DNA from 3 places in the Rhodococcus sp. LMD genome. Region 1 is predicted to be linked to each of the others. Evidence: riboswitches for the same ligand, from Rfam matches in the RefSeq annotation. Region 1 holds a riboswitch; each other region holds the start of a gene.
The links. Region 1 has a riboswitch for thiamine pyrophosphate ahead of ACWPQI_RS20670 (3-oxoacyl-ACP reductase). Riboswitches for the same ligand answer to the same signal wherever they lie in the genome.
Positions count from the first base shown of each region.

Region 2: it holds a riboswitch for thiamine pyrophosphate, as region 1 does, so the genes downstream of both, thiO (glycine oxidase ThiO) here and ACWPQI_RS20670 (3-oxoacyl-ACP reductase) in region 1, are expected to answer to the same signal.
Region 3: it holds a riboswitch for thiamine pyrophosphate, as region 1 does, so the genes downstream of both, ACWPQI_RS08430 (TenA family protein) here and ACWPQI_RS20670 (3-oxoacyl-ACP reductase) in region 1, are expected to answer to the same signal.

Region 1 is NZ_CM148557.1:4,538,092-4,542,137, reverse strand. Features, by position in the region: gene ACWPQI_RS20675 (GAF domain-containing protein) at 1-1,059, opposite strand, end outside; TPP riboswitch at 1,436-1,530, shown strand; TPP riboswitch at 1,731-1,823, shown strand; gene ACWPQI_RS20670 (3-oxoacyl-ACP reductase) at 1,878-2,642, shown strand; gene ACWPQI_RS20665 (LLM class flavin-dependent oxidoreductase) at 2,642-3,949, shown strand; gene ACWPQI_RS20660 (FBP domain-containing protein) at 3,993-4,046, opposite strand, start outside.
Region 2 is NZ_CM148557.1:4,055,993-4,060,038, forward strand. Features, by position in the region: gene ACWPQI_RS18575 (antibiotic biosynthesis monooxygenase) at 1-335, opposite strand, end outside; gene thiG (thiazole synthase) at 626-1,408, opposite strand; gene thiS (sulfur carrier protein ThiS) at 1,401-1,616, opposite strand; gene thiO (glycine oxidase ThiO) at 1,622-2,680, opposite strand; TPP riboswitch at 2,678-2,790, opposite strand; gene thiE (thiamine phosphate synthase) at 2,817-3,506, shown strand; gene ACWPQI_RS18600 (NUDIX hydrolase) at 3,573-4,046, opposite strand, start outside.
Region 3 is NZ_CM148557.1:1,798,664-1,802,709, forward strand. Features, by position in the region: gene ACWPQI_RS08425 (ABC transporter substrate-binding protein) at 1-349, opposite strand, end outside; gene ACWPQI_RS08430 (TenA family protein) at 346-1,065, opposite strand; TPP riboswitch at 1,058-1,156, opposite strand; gene ACWPQI_RS08435 (carboxylesterase/lipase family protein) at 1,269-2,810, shown strand; gene ACWPQI_RS08440 (FadR/GntR family transcriptional regulator) at 2,947-3,681, shown strand; gene ACWPQI_RS08445 (sterol desaturase family protein) at 3,678-4,046, shown strand, end outside.

The DNA of each region.
Region 1 (4,046 bases):
GCTCTTACGCAGGCGGGAGACCTCGGCACGGACGGCAACGATGTGGTCCCGGTCGCCGAACAGGGCCTCGCTCAACGACGCGGCATCGATACCGGCCGACCGGGTACGTGCCAATACCCGCAGAATCTGCGCGTGCCGCGGTGACAGGGCGCGCGTCCATTCCGTCTCCCCCCGCACCGTCGCCCGCGGAGCCGCTCCCAGGTCGAGTTCGAGTTCGACGGCCGCCCGTTCCGCTCGGCGCCGCACCAGCCATGCGTCACCGAGCGGTTCGGGCACGCAGAGTCCGAGACCGGGCACGAGCAGCGGCCGGTCGCCGCCCGGCGGTGCCAGTCGTTCGGGAACGCCGATTCCGCTGGCTGCCACGACCCAGCCGTGACCGTCCACGACGACGGCAGGCCCACACGTCGCTGCGAGCACCGGTGCCGCATCGGCACGGAGCCTGTCGAGGTGGGCGGCATGCTCGCGCCAGAGCATCGACTCGGCCAATCGCACAGCCGTCTGCACGAGGGCCACGGTGGCCGGATGCACCGACATCGCGGACCCGCTGATGTCCAGTACCCCGAGTACCTCGCCGGAGCGTGGATCGTGGACCGGTGACCCCGTACACGACCAGCCGTAGTGGGACCGCGCGTAGTGTTCGGCCGAGAAGAGCTGCACCGGAGCGTCCTCGACCAGCGACGTGCCGACCGAATTGGTGCCCACCGACTTCTCCGACCACCGGGCGCCCTCCACGAATCCGAGGACGTCGGCTTCCCTCTGCACGTCGCGTGCACCCTCTCGCCACAACACCACCCCGTCCGAGTCTGCGACGACCACGATGAAGTTCGCGTCGCTCGCCACCTCGGTCAGGGTGCCGCGTAGCTCGGGCAGAACCGATCTCAGGGCACTTCGTGCACGGCGCGCCTCGAGTTCGGAAGTGTCCGCGAGTACGACGTCCTCACACCGGGCGGGACTGACACCGTCTGCCCGAAGACGCGACCACGACCGGGCGACGACGTCGCGCGGCGGCACCGGCGGCGTCCGACCGGACATCACCGCGTCGTGGACGTCGCTCAGCAATCGGGCGCGGCGCGACAAGTCTTCACCGGAACCGGAAGCGAGCAACCGTTGGCGCGCCGAACTGGCCTTACTCACGCCGTCCAGCCTACCGTCAGGAGTGTGAGCCACACCATGGCCCCTGCCGTCTGCGGCCGTCACGAATGCGGAATTCGTCGACGATCTCGCACACTCGCCGAGAAGTGGGTCGACCGGCACACTGCCTGAGCAAGATCGTTCCGCACGAACGCTTTCGGGCCCCACGCACGCCACCACAGGTCGACACACCCGCGGGAAGCGGACCGCACCGTGTACGGCGTGGCCCCGGCCGGCTCGCCACCGAACCCGTCCATCTCCCGCGGCCCCACCGAGCCGCCGAACGACGTCGACGCCTTATGATCCTCTCGACACGGGGTGCCCTGGAGGAGGGCTGAGATCACACTCGTCGAACCTGCTCTAGTTCGTACTAGCGAAGGGATGTCCGAACGACGATGTCTGCTTGTCCACCGCCGCGAGTGTTGTCCGTTGCCGGTTCGGATTCCGGAGGACAGGCAGCGCTTCTTCTGGACCATGTTCAGGCGACCCACTGCCGCCGGATCGTCCTCGTGCCGGGCGGGGATCCTTCGCAGCCTGCCGAGTTGTCCGATGTGACATCGAAGTTCGACGTGCAGGCACAGCCGGGGTAGTCTTGCGACGGACTCGACACGGGGTGCCGGAAACGGCTGAGAGACAGACCCGTCGAACCTGATCTCGATCATGCGAGCGAAGGGATGCCGAGCCGGCGCGGCCGTGTGGTCCGTCGCTGCGGTGAACCCCTTCCCACCGAAGGGAAAGAACAGACAATGCTCCTGCAGAACCAGACTGTCCTCGTCACCGGCGCCGGGCGCGGTCTCGGTCGCCACCTCGCGCAGGCGTTCGCCGACGAGGGCGCCGCCGTCGTGGTCAACTACCGCAACAGCAGCGACGCCGCCCACGCCCTCGCCGAGAAGATCGGCCCGGACCGTGCGATCGCCCTGCCCGCCGACGTGACCGACGCCGCGCAGGTAGACGTCCTGTTCACGCAGGCCCGGAAACAGTTCGGCCGGCCGGTCACCACCGTGGTCAACAACGCGCTGCCCGACTTCTCCTTCAACGGCGACGCGCGCCGCAGAGCCGACGAGATCGGCTACGGCGACTTCGCCGCTCAACTCGACGGCATCGTCGGCGGCGCTGTCAACACGATCCAGGCGGCCCTGCCCGGCATGCGCGAGGCCGGCGGCGGCACCGTCATCAACATCGGCACCAACCTGTTCCAGAACCCGGTGGTGCCGTATCACGACTACACCGCCGCCAAGGCGGCACTGCTGTCGCTGACCCGCACGTTCGCGGCAGACCTCGGGCCCGAAGGCATCCGCGTGAACATGGTCTCCGGCGGGCTGCTGCGCACCACCGACGCATCGGCAGCGACCCCCGAGGAAGTATTCGACCTGATCGCCGCCTCCACGCCCCTGCGGAAGGTCACCACCCCGGCGGACGTCGCCGCCGCCGTCCTGTTCTTCGCTTCCGACTGGTCGCGAGCAGTGACCGGCCAGAACCTGGTGGTCGACGGTGGACTGGTGATGAACTGATGCCGGAGCCCCGCACCCTCCATCTGAACGCCTTTCTCCACGGTGTCGGCCACCATTCGGCGGCCTGGCGGCATCCATCGTCCGCGGCGGAGCGAATCGGCGACATCGCCTACTACGAGGAACTCGCGCGGACCGCCGAACGCGGCTGCCTCGATGCGGTGTTCTTCGCCGACGGACACTGCGTGAACCCGGGCTACACGGCCGGGACCACGTGGTTTCTCGAACCCCTGACCGCGCTGTCCGCCATGGCGCGCAGGACGAATCGCATCGGGCTGGTCACCACGGTGTCCGCGAGCTTCCATACACCGTTCCATGCGGCGCGGATGCTCGCCTCGCTGGACCACATCAGCGGTGGACGGGCCGGGGTGAACATTGTGACCTCGATGTTCGACGCGGAGGCGCGCAACCACGGGTTCGACGCGCTGCCGGACCATGCTGAGCGTTACGGCCGCGCCGAGGAGTTCATCGAGGTGCTGACTGCGCTGTGGGACTCGTGGGACGAAGCCGGCATCCTCGTCGATCGCGCGGCCGGTCGATACCTCGACGCCGATGCCATCCGTCGGATCGACCATCGCGGTCAGCACTTCCGCGTCGACGGGCCGCTCACCGTGCCGCGTTGTCCGCAGGGGCGTCCGGTGCTGTTCCAAGCGGGCGCGTCGGAGACCGGACGCAACCTCGCAGCGCGGCACGCCGAAGCGGTGTACTCGGTGTCGTGGGATTCGGCCGCGGCGCTCGACTTCGCCACCGATCTGCGTGGCCGCGCTGCCGCCGCCGGACGAGATCCCGCGTCGATTGCGATATTGCCGGGCCTCGTCCCCTACGTCGGTCGCACCGAGGACGAGGCCCGGGCGAAGAAGGCGACCCTGGACGCGTTGCTCGACATCGACGCTGCGCTCGCCCAGCTCGGTGTCTTCACCGGTCAGGACTACACGGGCCACGATCTCGACGCGCCGGTGGACGACCTGCCGTCCCTCGATCAGTTCTCCGGCCCGCAGGGCCGCTACGCGACGGTACAACGGATCATCGAAACGCACCGGCCCACTCTGCGTGAACTGCTCGGCTACCTCGCGGCCGGAGGAGGACATGCGACGATGATCGGCACGCCCGAGGCGATCGCGGATGGGATCGAGGAGTGGTTCGTCGCCGGCGCCTGCGACGGATTCAACCTGATGTGTCCGGCGTATCCGGATTCGCTGGACGACTTCGTCGACCTCGTCGTCCCGGAACTGCAACGCCGCGGCCTGTTTCGCACCGCATACCCCGGGGCCACCTTGCGCGACAGTCTGGGACTGTGGTCCTTCGCGTGAAGGCACCCGGGTGACGGCGCCGCTCGGGTAGTGCACAGCGCGGTCAGGGGTCCTGCTCGTCGAGCACCCGCCCGACGAAGCCACCGAGTCGAGTCCC
Region 2 (4,046 bases), 480 kb from region 1:
GTGACCCGGCACCAGGCCCCGCGATCCGAACGGTGGTCGCGATGCACGACGGCGATCTCCCACCGCGACACCTCCGTGGTGCCGTGGAAGATCCTGGCCGCGTCGTCACGGAGCATGCGCACCGTGTCCTCGCTGGCGCGCATCGAGTCCTCGTCCCGCCACGAACTGGTCGCGATGCACCGGCCCGTGCCGCGATCGATGAGCAGGGACATGCCGAGGCAGCCCTCGATGTCTGCCAGCGTGGGCATCACGGTGTCGCGTACGTGCCGGATCCCGGCGTCGATGTACGACGGATGCGCGTGAATTGTGGTCGAGCGTGCGAACACGATCGGCACCCTTCTCCTCAGGGCGGTGCCGACGCGGCGCCGCCGGTCGTTGTCGTCCCCCCGGGTTTCACCATGCTCCCCCGATCCGCTGGAGGCAATAGACGGGCGTGCGCCGGCATTGCGGGGCGACCGGTTTCGCACGACCTTCGTCCGCCGCCGCTGCCGCCCTGCGAGCGCGGGCAGTGCCCCCCCCGTGCACGACCGTTCTCCGCCCTCGACGAGGCCGGGGGTGCCGCGACGCGTGCGGCACCACCGGGTCCGTCGAGAAACCGACCGTCACCGCCTCACATCCGGTCGCCTCAGGGTTCGAGCGGCGACGAGGCCTGCGCCCAGAACCGCTTCGGGATGCGGCCCGCGTGCCGGGCCCGGAAGCCCGCCTCGACGGCGTGGCGCATCGCCGACGCCATGAGCGCCGGGTCCTTCGCCCGGGTCACCGCGGTCGCCAGCAGCACCGCGTCGCACCCGAGTTCCATCGCGAGCGCGGCGTCGGACGCGGTACCGATGCCCGCGTCGAGGATCACCGGCACCCCGGCGGCCTCGACGATCATCTCGATGTGGTGCGGGTTGGAGATGCCCAGCCCCGTGCCGATGGGCGAGCCGAGCGGCATCACGGCGGCACAGCCGACGTCCTCGAGCCGTCGCGCCAGCACCGGATCGTCGTTGGTGTAGGGCAGCACGACGAAACCGTCGTCGACGAGTTGTTCGGCGGCCGAGACGAGTTCGATCGCGTCGGGCAGCAGCGTGCGTTCGTCGGCGACGACCTCGAGCTTGACCCAGTCCGTCCCGAGCGCCTCGCGACCGAGTTGCGCGGTGAGCACCGCCTCGGCGGCGCCGCGGCAGCCGGCGGTGTTGGGCAGCGGCGCGATGTCGAGGCGGCGAAGCAGATCGAGCACGCCGGTCCCGGACGCCGCGTCCACCCGGCGCATCGCCACGGTGGTCAGTTCGGTGCCGGAGGCGACGAGGGCCTCCTCGAGCACGGCGAGATTCGCGGCCCCACCGGTGCCGGTGATCAGCCGCGAGGCGAAGCTGCGTCCGGCGATCGTCAGGGGCGGCAGGTCGTGGCCGGGGTTGCGCTCAGCCACCCTGCACCGCCGTCAGCACCTCGATCTGCCAGCCCTTCTCGACGCGCTCGGACCACCGTCCCCGGGGGAAGAGGGCACCGTCCACGGCGACGGCGACCCCCCGGTCGGGGAGGCCGAGTCCGCTCAGCAGCTCGGCCATCGTCGGCGCCTGGGCGAACCAGCGCTCCTCCCCATTGACCGTGACTCCCACCGTCGGCGCACCGTTCATCACACTCACTCCTCGGTAAATCGTTGCGGATCAGCATATTTCGCCACAGCGAGCGGTTCGTCCGCGAGCTCCGCGACCACCGCGTCCGCCGTGACCGGGGTCAGCAGCACGCCGTTGCGGCCGTGCCCGGTCGCGGCGATCACCCGCTCGGACAGCCGGCCGATCAGCGGCAGGTTGTCCGGGCTCACGGGTCGCAGCCCCGCACTCGCCTCGTACAGCTCGTACTCGCCGATCGCCGGGAACAGCGCCTCGGCGTCGGCGATGAGATCCCGCACCCCCGCGACGGTGACCTGCGTGTCGTCGGCCTCGTACTGGGTTGCGCCGACGACGAGTCCGTCCGCGCGCGGCACCAGGTACGCGGGCCGGCCGTGCACGCTGCCGCGGACCGTCCGGTGCGGGGCGGGAGCCGCGCCCGGCCGGGTCCGCAGCCGCAGGATCTCCCCCTTGACCGGCCGCACCGGCAGGCCCGGCCACAACCGCGCCGAGGCGGCACCGGCCGCGAGCACGACCCGGTCGGCGTCCAGTTCGGTGACGTCACGCACCGGCTCGTCGACGAAGCTGACGCCGGCCCCGGCGGCAGCCCGTCGCAGCGCGTCGACGAGGACCCGGTTGTCCACGGCCAGCTCGTCCGGGGCCAGCAGACCCAGACGGATGCGCGGCCCCAGCGACGGCTCGAGTTCGCGCACCTCGGCGCGGCCGAGCACGCGCATCTCGTGCCCCTGCGCCGACACCCACTCGGCGATCGTGCGCAGGTCGGCGGCGTCGGCCGCGTCCAGCGCGACGGTCAGCGAGGCGGTGGAGGTGAACAGGTCGAGGCCGGTCTCCCGGAGCAGTTCGGCACCGAACGCCGGCCAGCGGGCCAGCGACGCGGCACCCAGCTCGAGGACGTGTTCCTCACCCGGCCAGCCCTCCGACAACGGTGCGAGCATCCCCCCGGCCACCCACGACGCCCCCGCTCCCGGGGACGGGTCGTGCACGGTCACGGTCCAGCCGGCCCGGGCCGTGCGCCAGGCGATCGACAGCCCGATCACGCCTCCGCCGACGACGGATACGGTTCCCAACAGTTCGTCCACCTCACTCCCTGCGCCGGCATGATCCGGTTCAGGTGCTGACGGTCGGGGCCGGCAGGCCCCCTCTCAGCCCCGCGATCCCCGGGACTCCCGTGTCGATTCGTTCAGAGCAGAGACTACCGTCTCCGCCGTGACTACCTACCGCGGCAACCGTCCCGCCCCCCGGGAACGCCTCGCGCAGGCCCGGCTCTACCTGTGCACCGACGCCCGTCGCGACACCGGCGACCTGGCCCGATTCGTCGAGGAGGCACTCGCGGGCGGTGTCGACATCGTCCAGCTCCGCGACAAGGGCTCGGCGGGCGAGAAGAAGTTCGGCCCGCTCGAGGCCCGCGAGGAGCTCGAGGCGCTCGAGGTGCTCGCCGCCGCCTGCCACCGGCACGGGGCCCTGCTGGCCGTCAACGACCGCGCCGACATCGCCCTGGCCGCCGGCGCCGACATCCTGCACCTCGGGCAGGGCGACCTGCCCGTGCGGTACGCCCGGCAGGTCCTCGGCGACGACGTGGTGATCGGCCGCTCCACCGCCAGCCGGGCCCAGGCCAGCCTGGCCGACATCGAGGACGGCGTCGACTATTTCGCCAACGGACCGGTGTGGGAGACCCCCACCAAGCCGGGCCGCACCGCAGCGGGCCTCGAGGTGCTGCGGGAGGTGGCCCGGTCGCAGCCGCGGCGGCCGTGGTTCGCCATCGGCGGCATCGATGCCGAGCGGCTGCCCGAGGTGCTCGACGCCGGCGCCACCCGCATCGCGGTGGTCCGCGCCATCACCGCGGCACCGAATCCGCGGACCGCGGCGGCCGCGCTGAAGGCCGCGCTGCCCCGCTGACGGTCCGTCACAGCCGGTCGCGCACCCGCGGCGGCCGCACTGGCGGCGCCGCCCGCTGACGGTCCGTCACAGCCAGTCGAGCACCGTCGACGGCGCCAGGGTCGGCACATCCCCGGGCAGCCGGGCGCGCAGTCCCCGGTCGGCCGTCACCACCACGGTGAGCACCTGGTCCAGGACCGCCGACGTGCCCTTCGCCAGGACGGCCAGTTCGTCGTCTCCGCTGCCGGCGGCGGTGTGCACCAGGGTGCGGTCGTCGTCGATCACCGCCGCGCGGGCCTGCCCCTCGAGGACCGCCTCGATGCGGCTCACCCAGCCGAACGAGCCGCCGGGCAGCTCGACGGTGCGGGGCACCGACTCCGCCAGCTCCGCGAGCAGTCGTGCGGTGGCGCCCGGCCGGTCGCGCCACCAGCCGTTCGGCCGCGCGCCGAGGACGTTGGCCGTGTCGAGCAGCATCCGCACCGCCCGGGTCCGCAGGTCCGGCCAGGCGGCCGCGAACCCGGAGTGCAGGGGCATGGTCTCGACGTCCGCCTCCGGCACCCA
Region 3 (4,046 bases), 2.7 Mb from region 1:
GCTGCAGCGGCGCGAGCACCGAGACGGTGCGCGAGCCGGCCGCCCGGGAGAACGTCGCCTGCGCCTGCGTGGAGATGCCGAACTCGGCGTTGCCGGCGTCGACGAGGGTGTCCGGGGTGGTGTTGTTGTAGGGCAGGAACTCGACGTCGAGACCGGCGTCGGCGAACAGGCCCTCCTGCTGGGCGACGTACAGGCCGGTGTGGTTGGTGTTCGGCGTCCAGTCCAGGGCGAATCGGATGGTGTCGCCGGACTCGTCGCCGTTCCCGGCGCAGGACGCGGTGAGCAGCAGCGCGGCGGTGACGGCGGCCAGGACGGTGAACCGGCGGCGCAGCCGGGGGAGCGTGGTCATGAGGCCGGCCACTCCTGGGTGTTGAGCGCGGTGTCCCAGAACAGCAGCTCGTAGCGGGTGGCGATGGTGAACGCCTCGGCCATGGCGTCGCGCTCGGCGTCGGTGGCGGCTGCCGCCGCGGCGTCGACGAGGTCACGGGCGCCGGCGACCGCGGCATGGAACTCGGGCGCGTCGTAGGTGGTGACCCACTGGGCGTAGGGGTGGGCGGGATCCGCGGCGAGCACGTCGGCGGCGCGGACGGCGAGGTCGCGGCCGACCTCGGCGTAGATCCAGAAACAGGGGAGTACCGCGGCGGCGCCCACCGGATACGGGTCGGTGGCGACGGTGGCGGTGAGATAGGAGACGTAGCCGAGGCAAGCGGGCGAGTGCGCGGGGGTGTCCTCGGCGGGCGGCAGGACGCCACCGGTCAGCAGACCCCGGTGCAGGGCGGATTCCTCGGTGGCGGCCGTGGCCGCGCTGTTCGCCCAGAACGCGGCGGTGCCCGGGTCCGGGGCCTTCACCGCGAGCAGGGCGAGTGCCTTGGCGTACCCGGCGAGGTACAGGGCGTCCTGCTCGATGTAGAAGCGGAACGCGTCGAGCGGCAGCGTCCCGTCGCCGAGGCGGCGCAGGAACTCGAGGTCGTCGATGGCCTCGCGCAGGACCTTGGTCCGGTCCCACAGCAGATCGGTGAAGCGGTCGGTCCCTGCCGGGACCGACGCGCGGGCAGGCATGGTCATGCCAGGACATCCCTTCGTCAGCATTACCTGATCAGGTTCGACGGGTGTGATCTCAGCCCCGCGCATGTGCGGAGCACCCCGTGTCTACGGAGCCGACGATAGCACTCGGCGCAGACCGCCTCCGCCGCCCGGGCCACCGGGCTCCGCATGCAACCTGTCTGTTGTTGGTACCTTGGCCCGAGACCGTTCGTTCGGGAGGAACCGTGGACGCCGAGACGCTCATCGTCGGCTGCAAGTACGGCGACGTACGCGGCTACCGCGACGGCTCCGTCTACACGTGGAAGGGAGTCCCGTACGCCGCGCCGGCGTCCGGCGACCTCCGGTTCCGCGCCCCCGAACCGCCGGAGCCGTGGACCGACGTGCTCGACGCGCGGCGCTTCGGGCCCATCGCGCCGCAGGGACGCAACAACCCGATCCCCATCGATCCGGGGCTGACGATCGGTGAGGACTGCCTCTCGTTGAACATCTGGGCGCCGGAGCCGGACGGGGAGCCCCGGCCGGTGATGGTGTGGATCCACGGCGGCGCCTACGTCCTCGGTTACTCGGGTCAGCGGATCTACGACGGACGGTTGCTCGCCGAGCGCGGCGACGTCGTCGTGGTGACGGTCAACTACCGGCTCGGCGCGCTCGGGTTCCTCGACTTCTCGTCGTTCTCGACCGCCGGGACCACCTTCGAATCCAATGTGGGGCTGCGCGATCAGATCGCCGCGCTCGAGTGGGTCCGCGACTGCATCTCCGCGTTCGGAGGCGACCCCGACCGGGTCACCGTGTTCGGCGAGTCGTCGGGTGGCGGGTCGCTGACCACACTGATGACCGTGCCCCGCGCCGAGGGTTTGTTCCACCGGGCCATCGCGCAGAGCCCGCCGGCGACGTCGGCGTACGGGTCCGAGCGGGCTGCGCGGGTCGCCGAGCGGTACCTCGAGATCCTCGACCTCACCCCGGCGCGGGTGTGGGCGCTGCGGGACATGCCGCACGAGGCGCTGACCGATGCGGGGGACGTGCTCGTCGGCGAGATCCCCACGAAGTTCCCCGGCACGCTCGCGATGGCGCCCGTGGTCGATCGCGACCTGGTGCCGAAGTATCCGGTGGCGGCGTTCCAGAAGGGGCTCGCGCACCGGATCCCCCTGATCATCGGCTCCAACAAGGACGAGCCGTCGATCTTCCGCTTCATGAAGTCGCCGTTGATGCCGGTGAGCGACGCCTCCGTGCAGGCGATGCTCGACGCCCTCGCCGAGGACCACCCGGAGTTGCTGCCCGACCGCATCGCGGAGATCATCTCCGCGTACCCGGATGTCACGAAAACGTCCGGGGCGATGGCTCTTTCGCGGGACGCGGGGTTCCGGATGCCGGTGGTGTGGATCGCCGACGCGCACAGCGCCCACTCGCCGACGTGGGTGTACCGGTTCGACCATGCGACCCCGATGCTCAAGGCGGCACGGATCGGTGCCGGCCATGCCACCGAACTGCCCTACGTCTTCGGCAATTTCGGGACGCTCGATCGCGATCCCACGTTCTGGCTCGGCGGGCGCAAGGCTGCGACGACGATCTCGGGCCGGATCCAGCGTCGCTGGCTGGCCTTCGCGCACCACGGCGTGCCGGCCGCCCTGGACGGATCCCGGCACTGGGCGCCGTACGACACCGACAAGCGCATGACCCTCCTGATCGACAACACCGACACCCTCGTCCCGGACCCCGACAAGATACTGCGCGAGGTGTGGGGCGACCAGGTGATGGGCTTCAGCTGACCGCTCGGGGGGCGGCCGAATGTGACATTCCGTCGGTCTGACCGACGCGATGTGACATTCGGCCACTCCCGACGGTGGTGGGAACTGGTCTTACCACTTGACCTCTGTCCGGATGGGGGCTTACGGTCGGGTCGTGATGTTCGAGCCGATCGCCCGCAAGTCCGCCTCCGGCGAGGTGTACGACCAGATCGCCGCCCGGGTGCTCGGCGGCGACCTCGCCGCCGGGGCGTCGCTGCCGAGCGAACGCCACCTCGCCGAGGCGTTCGGAGTGTCGAGACCCGCTGTGCGAGAAGCCCTCTCTCGGCTCGCGCACGCCGGGCTGGTGGAGGTGCGCCAGGGGGAGGCGACCTCGGTGCGCGATTTCCGCACCCAGGCCGGGCCGGAACTGCTGCCGCGGCTGCTCGTGCGCGACGGTCGGCCCGACTGGGGTGTCGTCCGCAGCGTCCTCGAAGCCAGGCAACTCATCGGCCGTCAGGTCGCCCGCCTCGCGGCCACCCGCGCGACGGACGAGACGCAACCCCGATTGCGCGAGTCCGTGGCACGCCTCGCCGCGGGGGACGACCCCGTCACGCTGCAGGTCGCCGCCCTCGAATTCTGGGAACACGTCGTCGACGCCGCCGACTCCCTCGCGTTCCGGCTGATCTTCAACAGCCTGCGCAACGCGTACGAGCCGGCCATGACCGCGATGGCCGGGGTGCTGATCGTCGAGGTCGGGCGCGCCGACCTCTACGAACGGCTCGCCGACGCGATCGTCGCGCGCGACGAGGACGGCGCCGAGCACGCCGCCGGCGAACTGCTCGACCTGGGCACGTCGGCCCTGACCACCGCCATCGACCAGGCCGAACACGGAGAGGCGAGGAACCGGACATGAGCACGAATCGGACCGAGGGACGGGGCCGTCGCGCCTCGATCGGCCTGCGGGACGCCGCCGTCGAGTTCGTGCGGCACCCGTCGCCGTGGATGATCGGCGGGTTGCTCGCTGCTGCGGTCGTCGCACGGATACTCGTCGGCGACTGGCAGGTCACCGACGCGCTGGTCCCGCTGGTCGCCCTGCTGGTGTTCCCGCTGGTGGAGTGGGTCATCCACGTCGGCATCCTGCACTGGCGGCCGCGCCGGATCGGTGGGCTGACGCTCGACTCGCTGCTGGCGCGCAAGCATCGCGAACACCACAGCGATCCGCGCGACGTGCCGCTGGTCTTCATCCCCTGGCAGACCCTGGCGTGGCTGCTGCCGGTG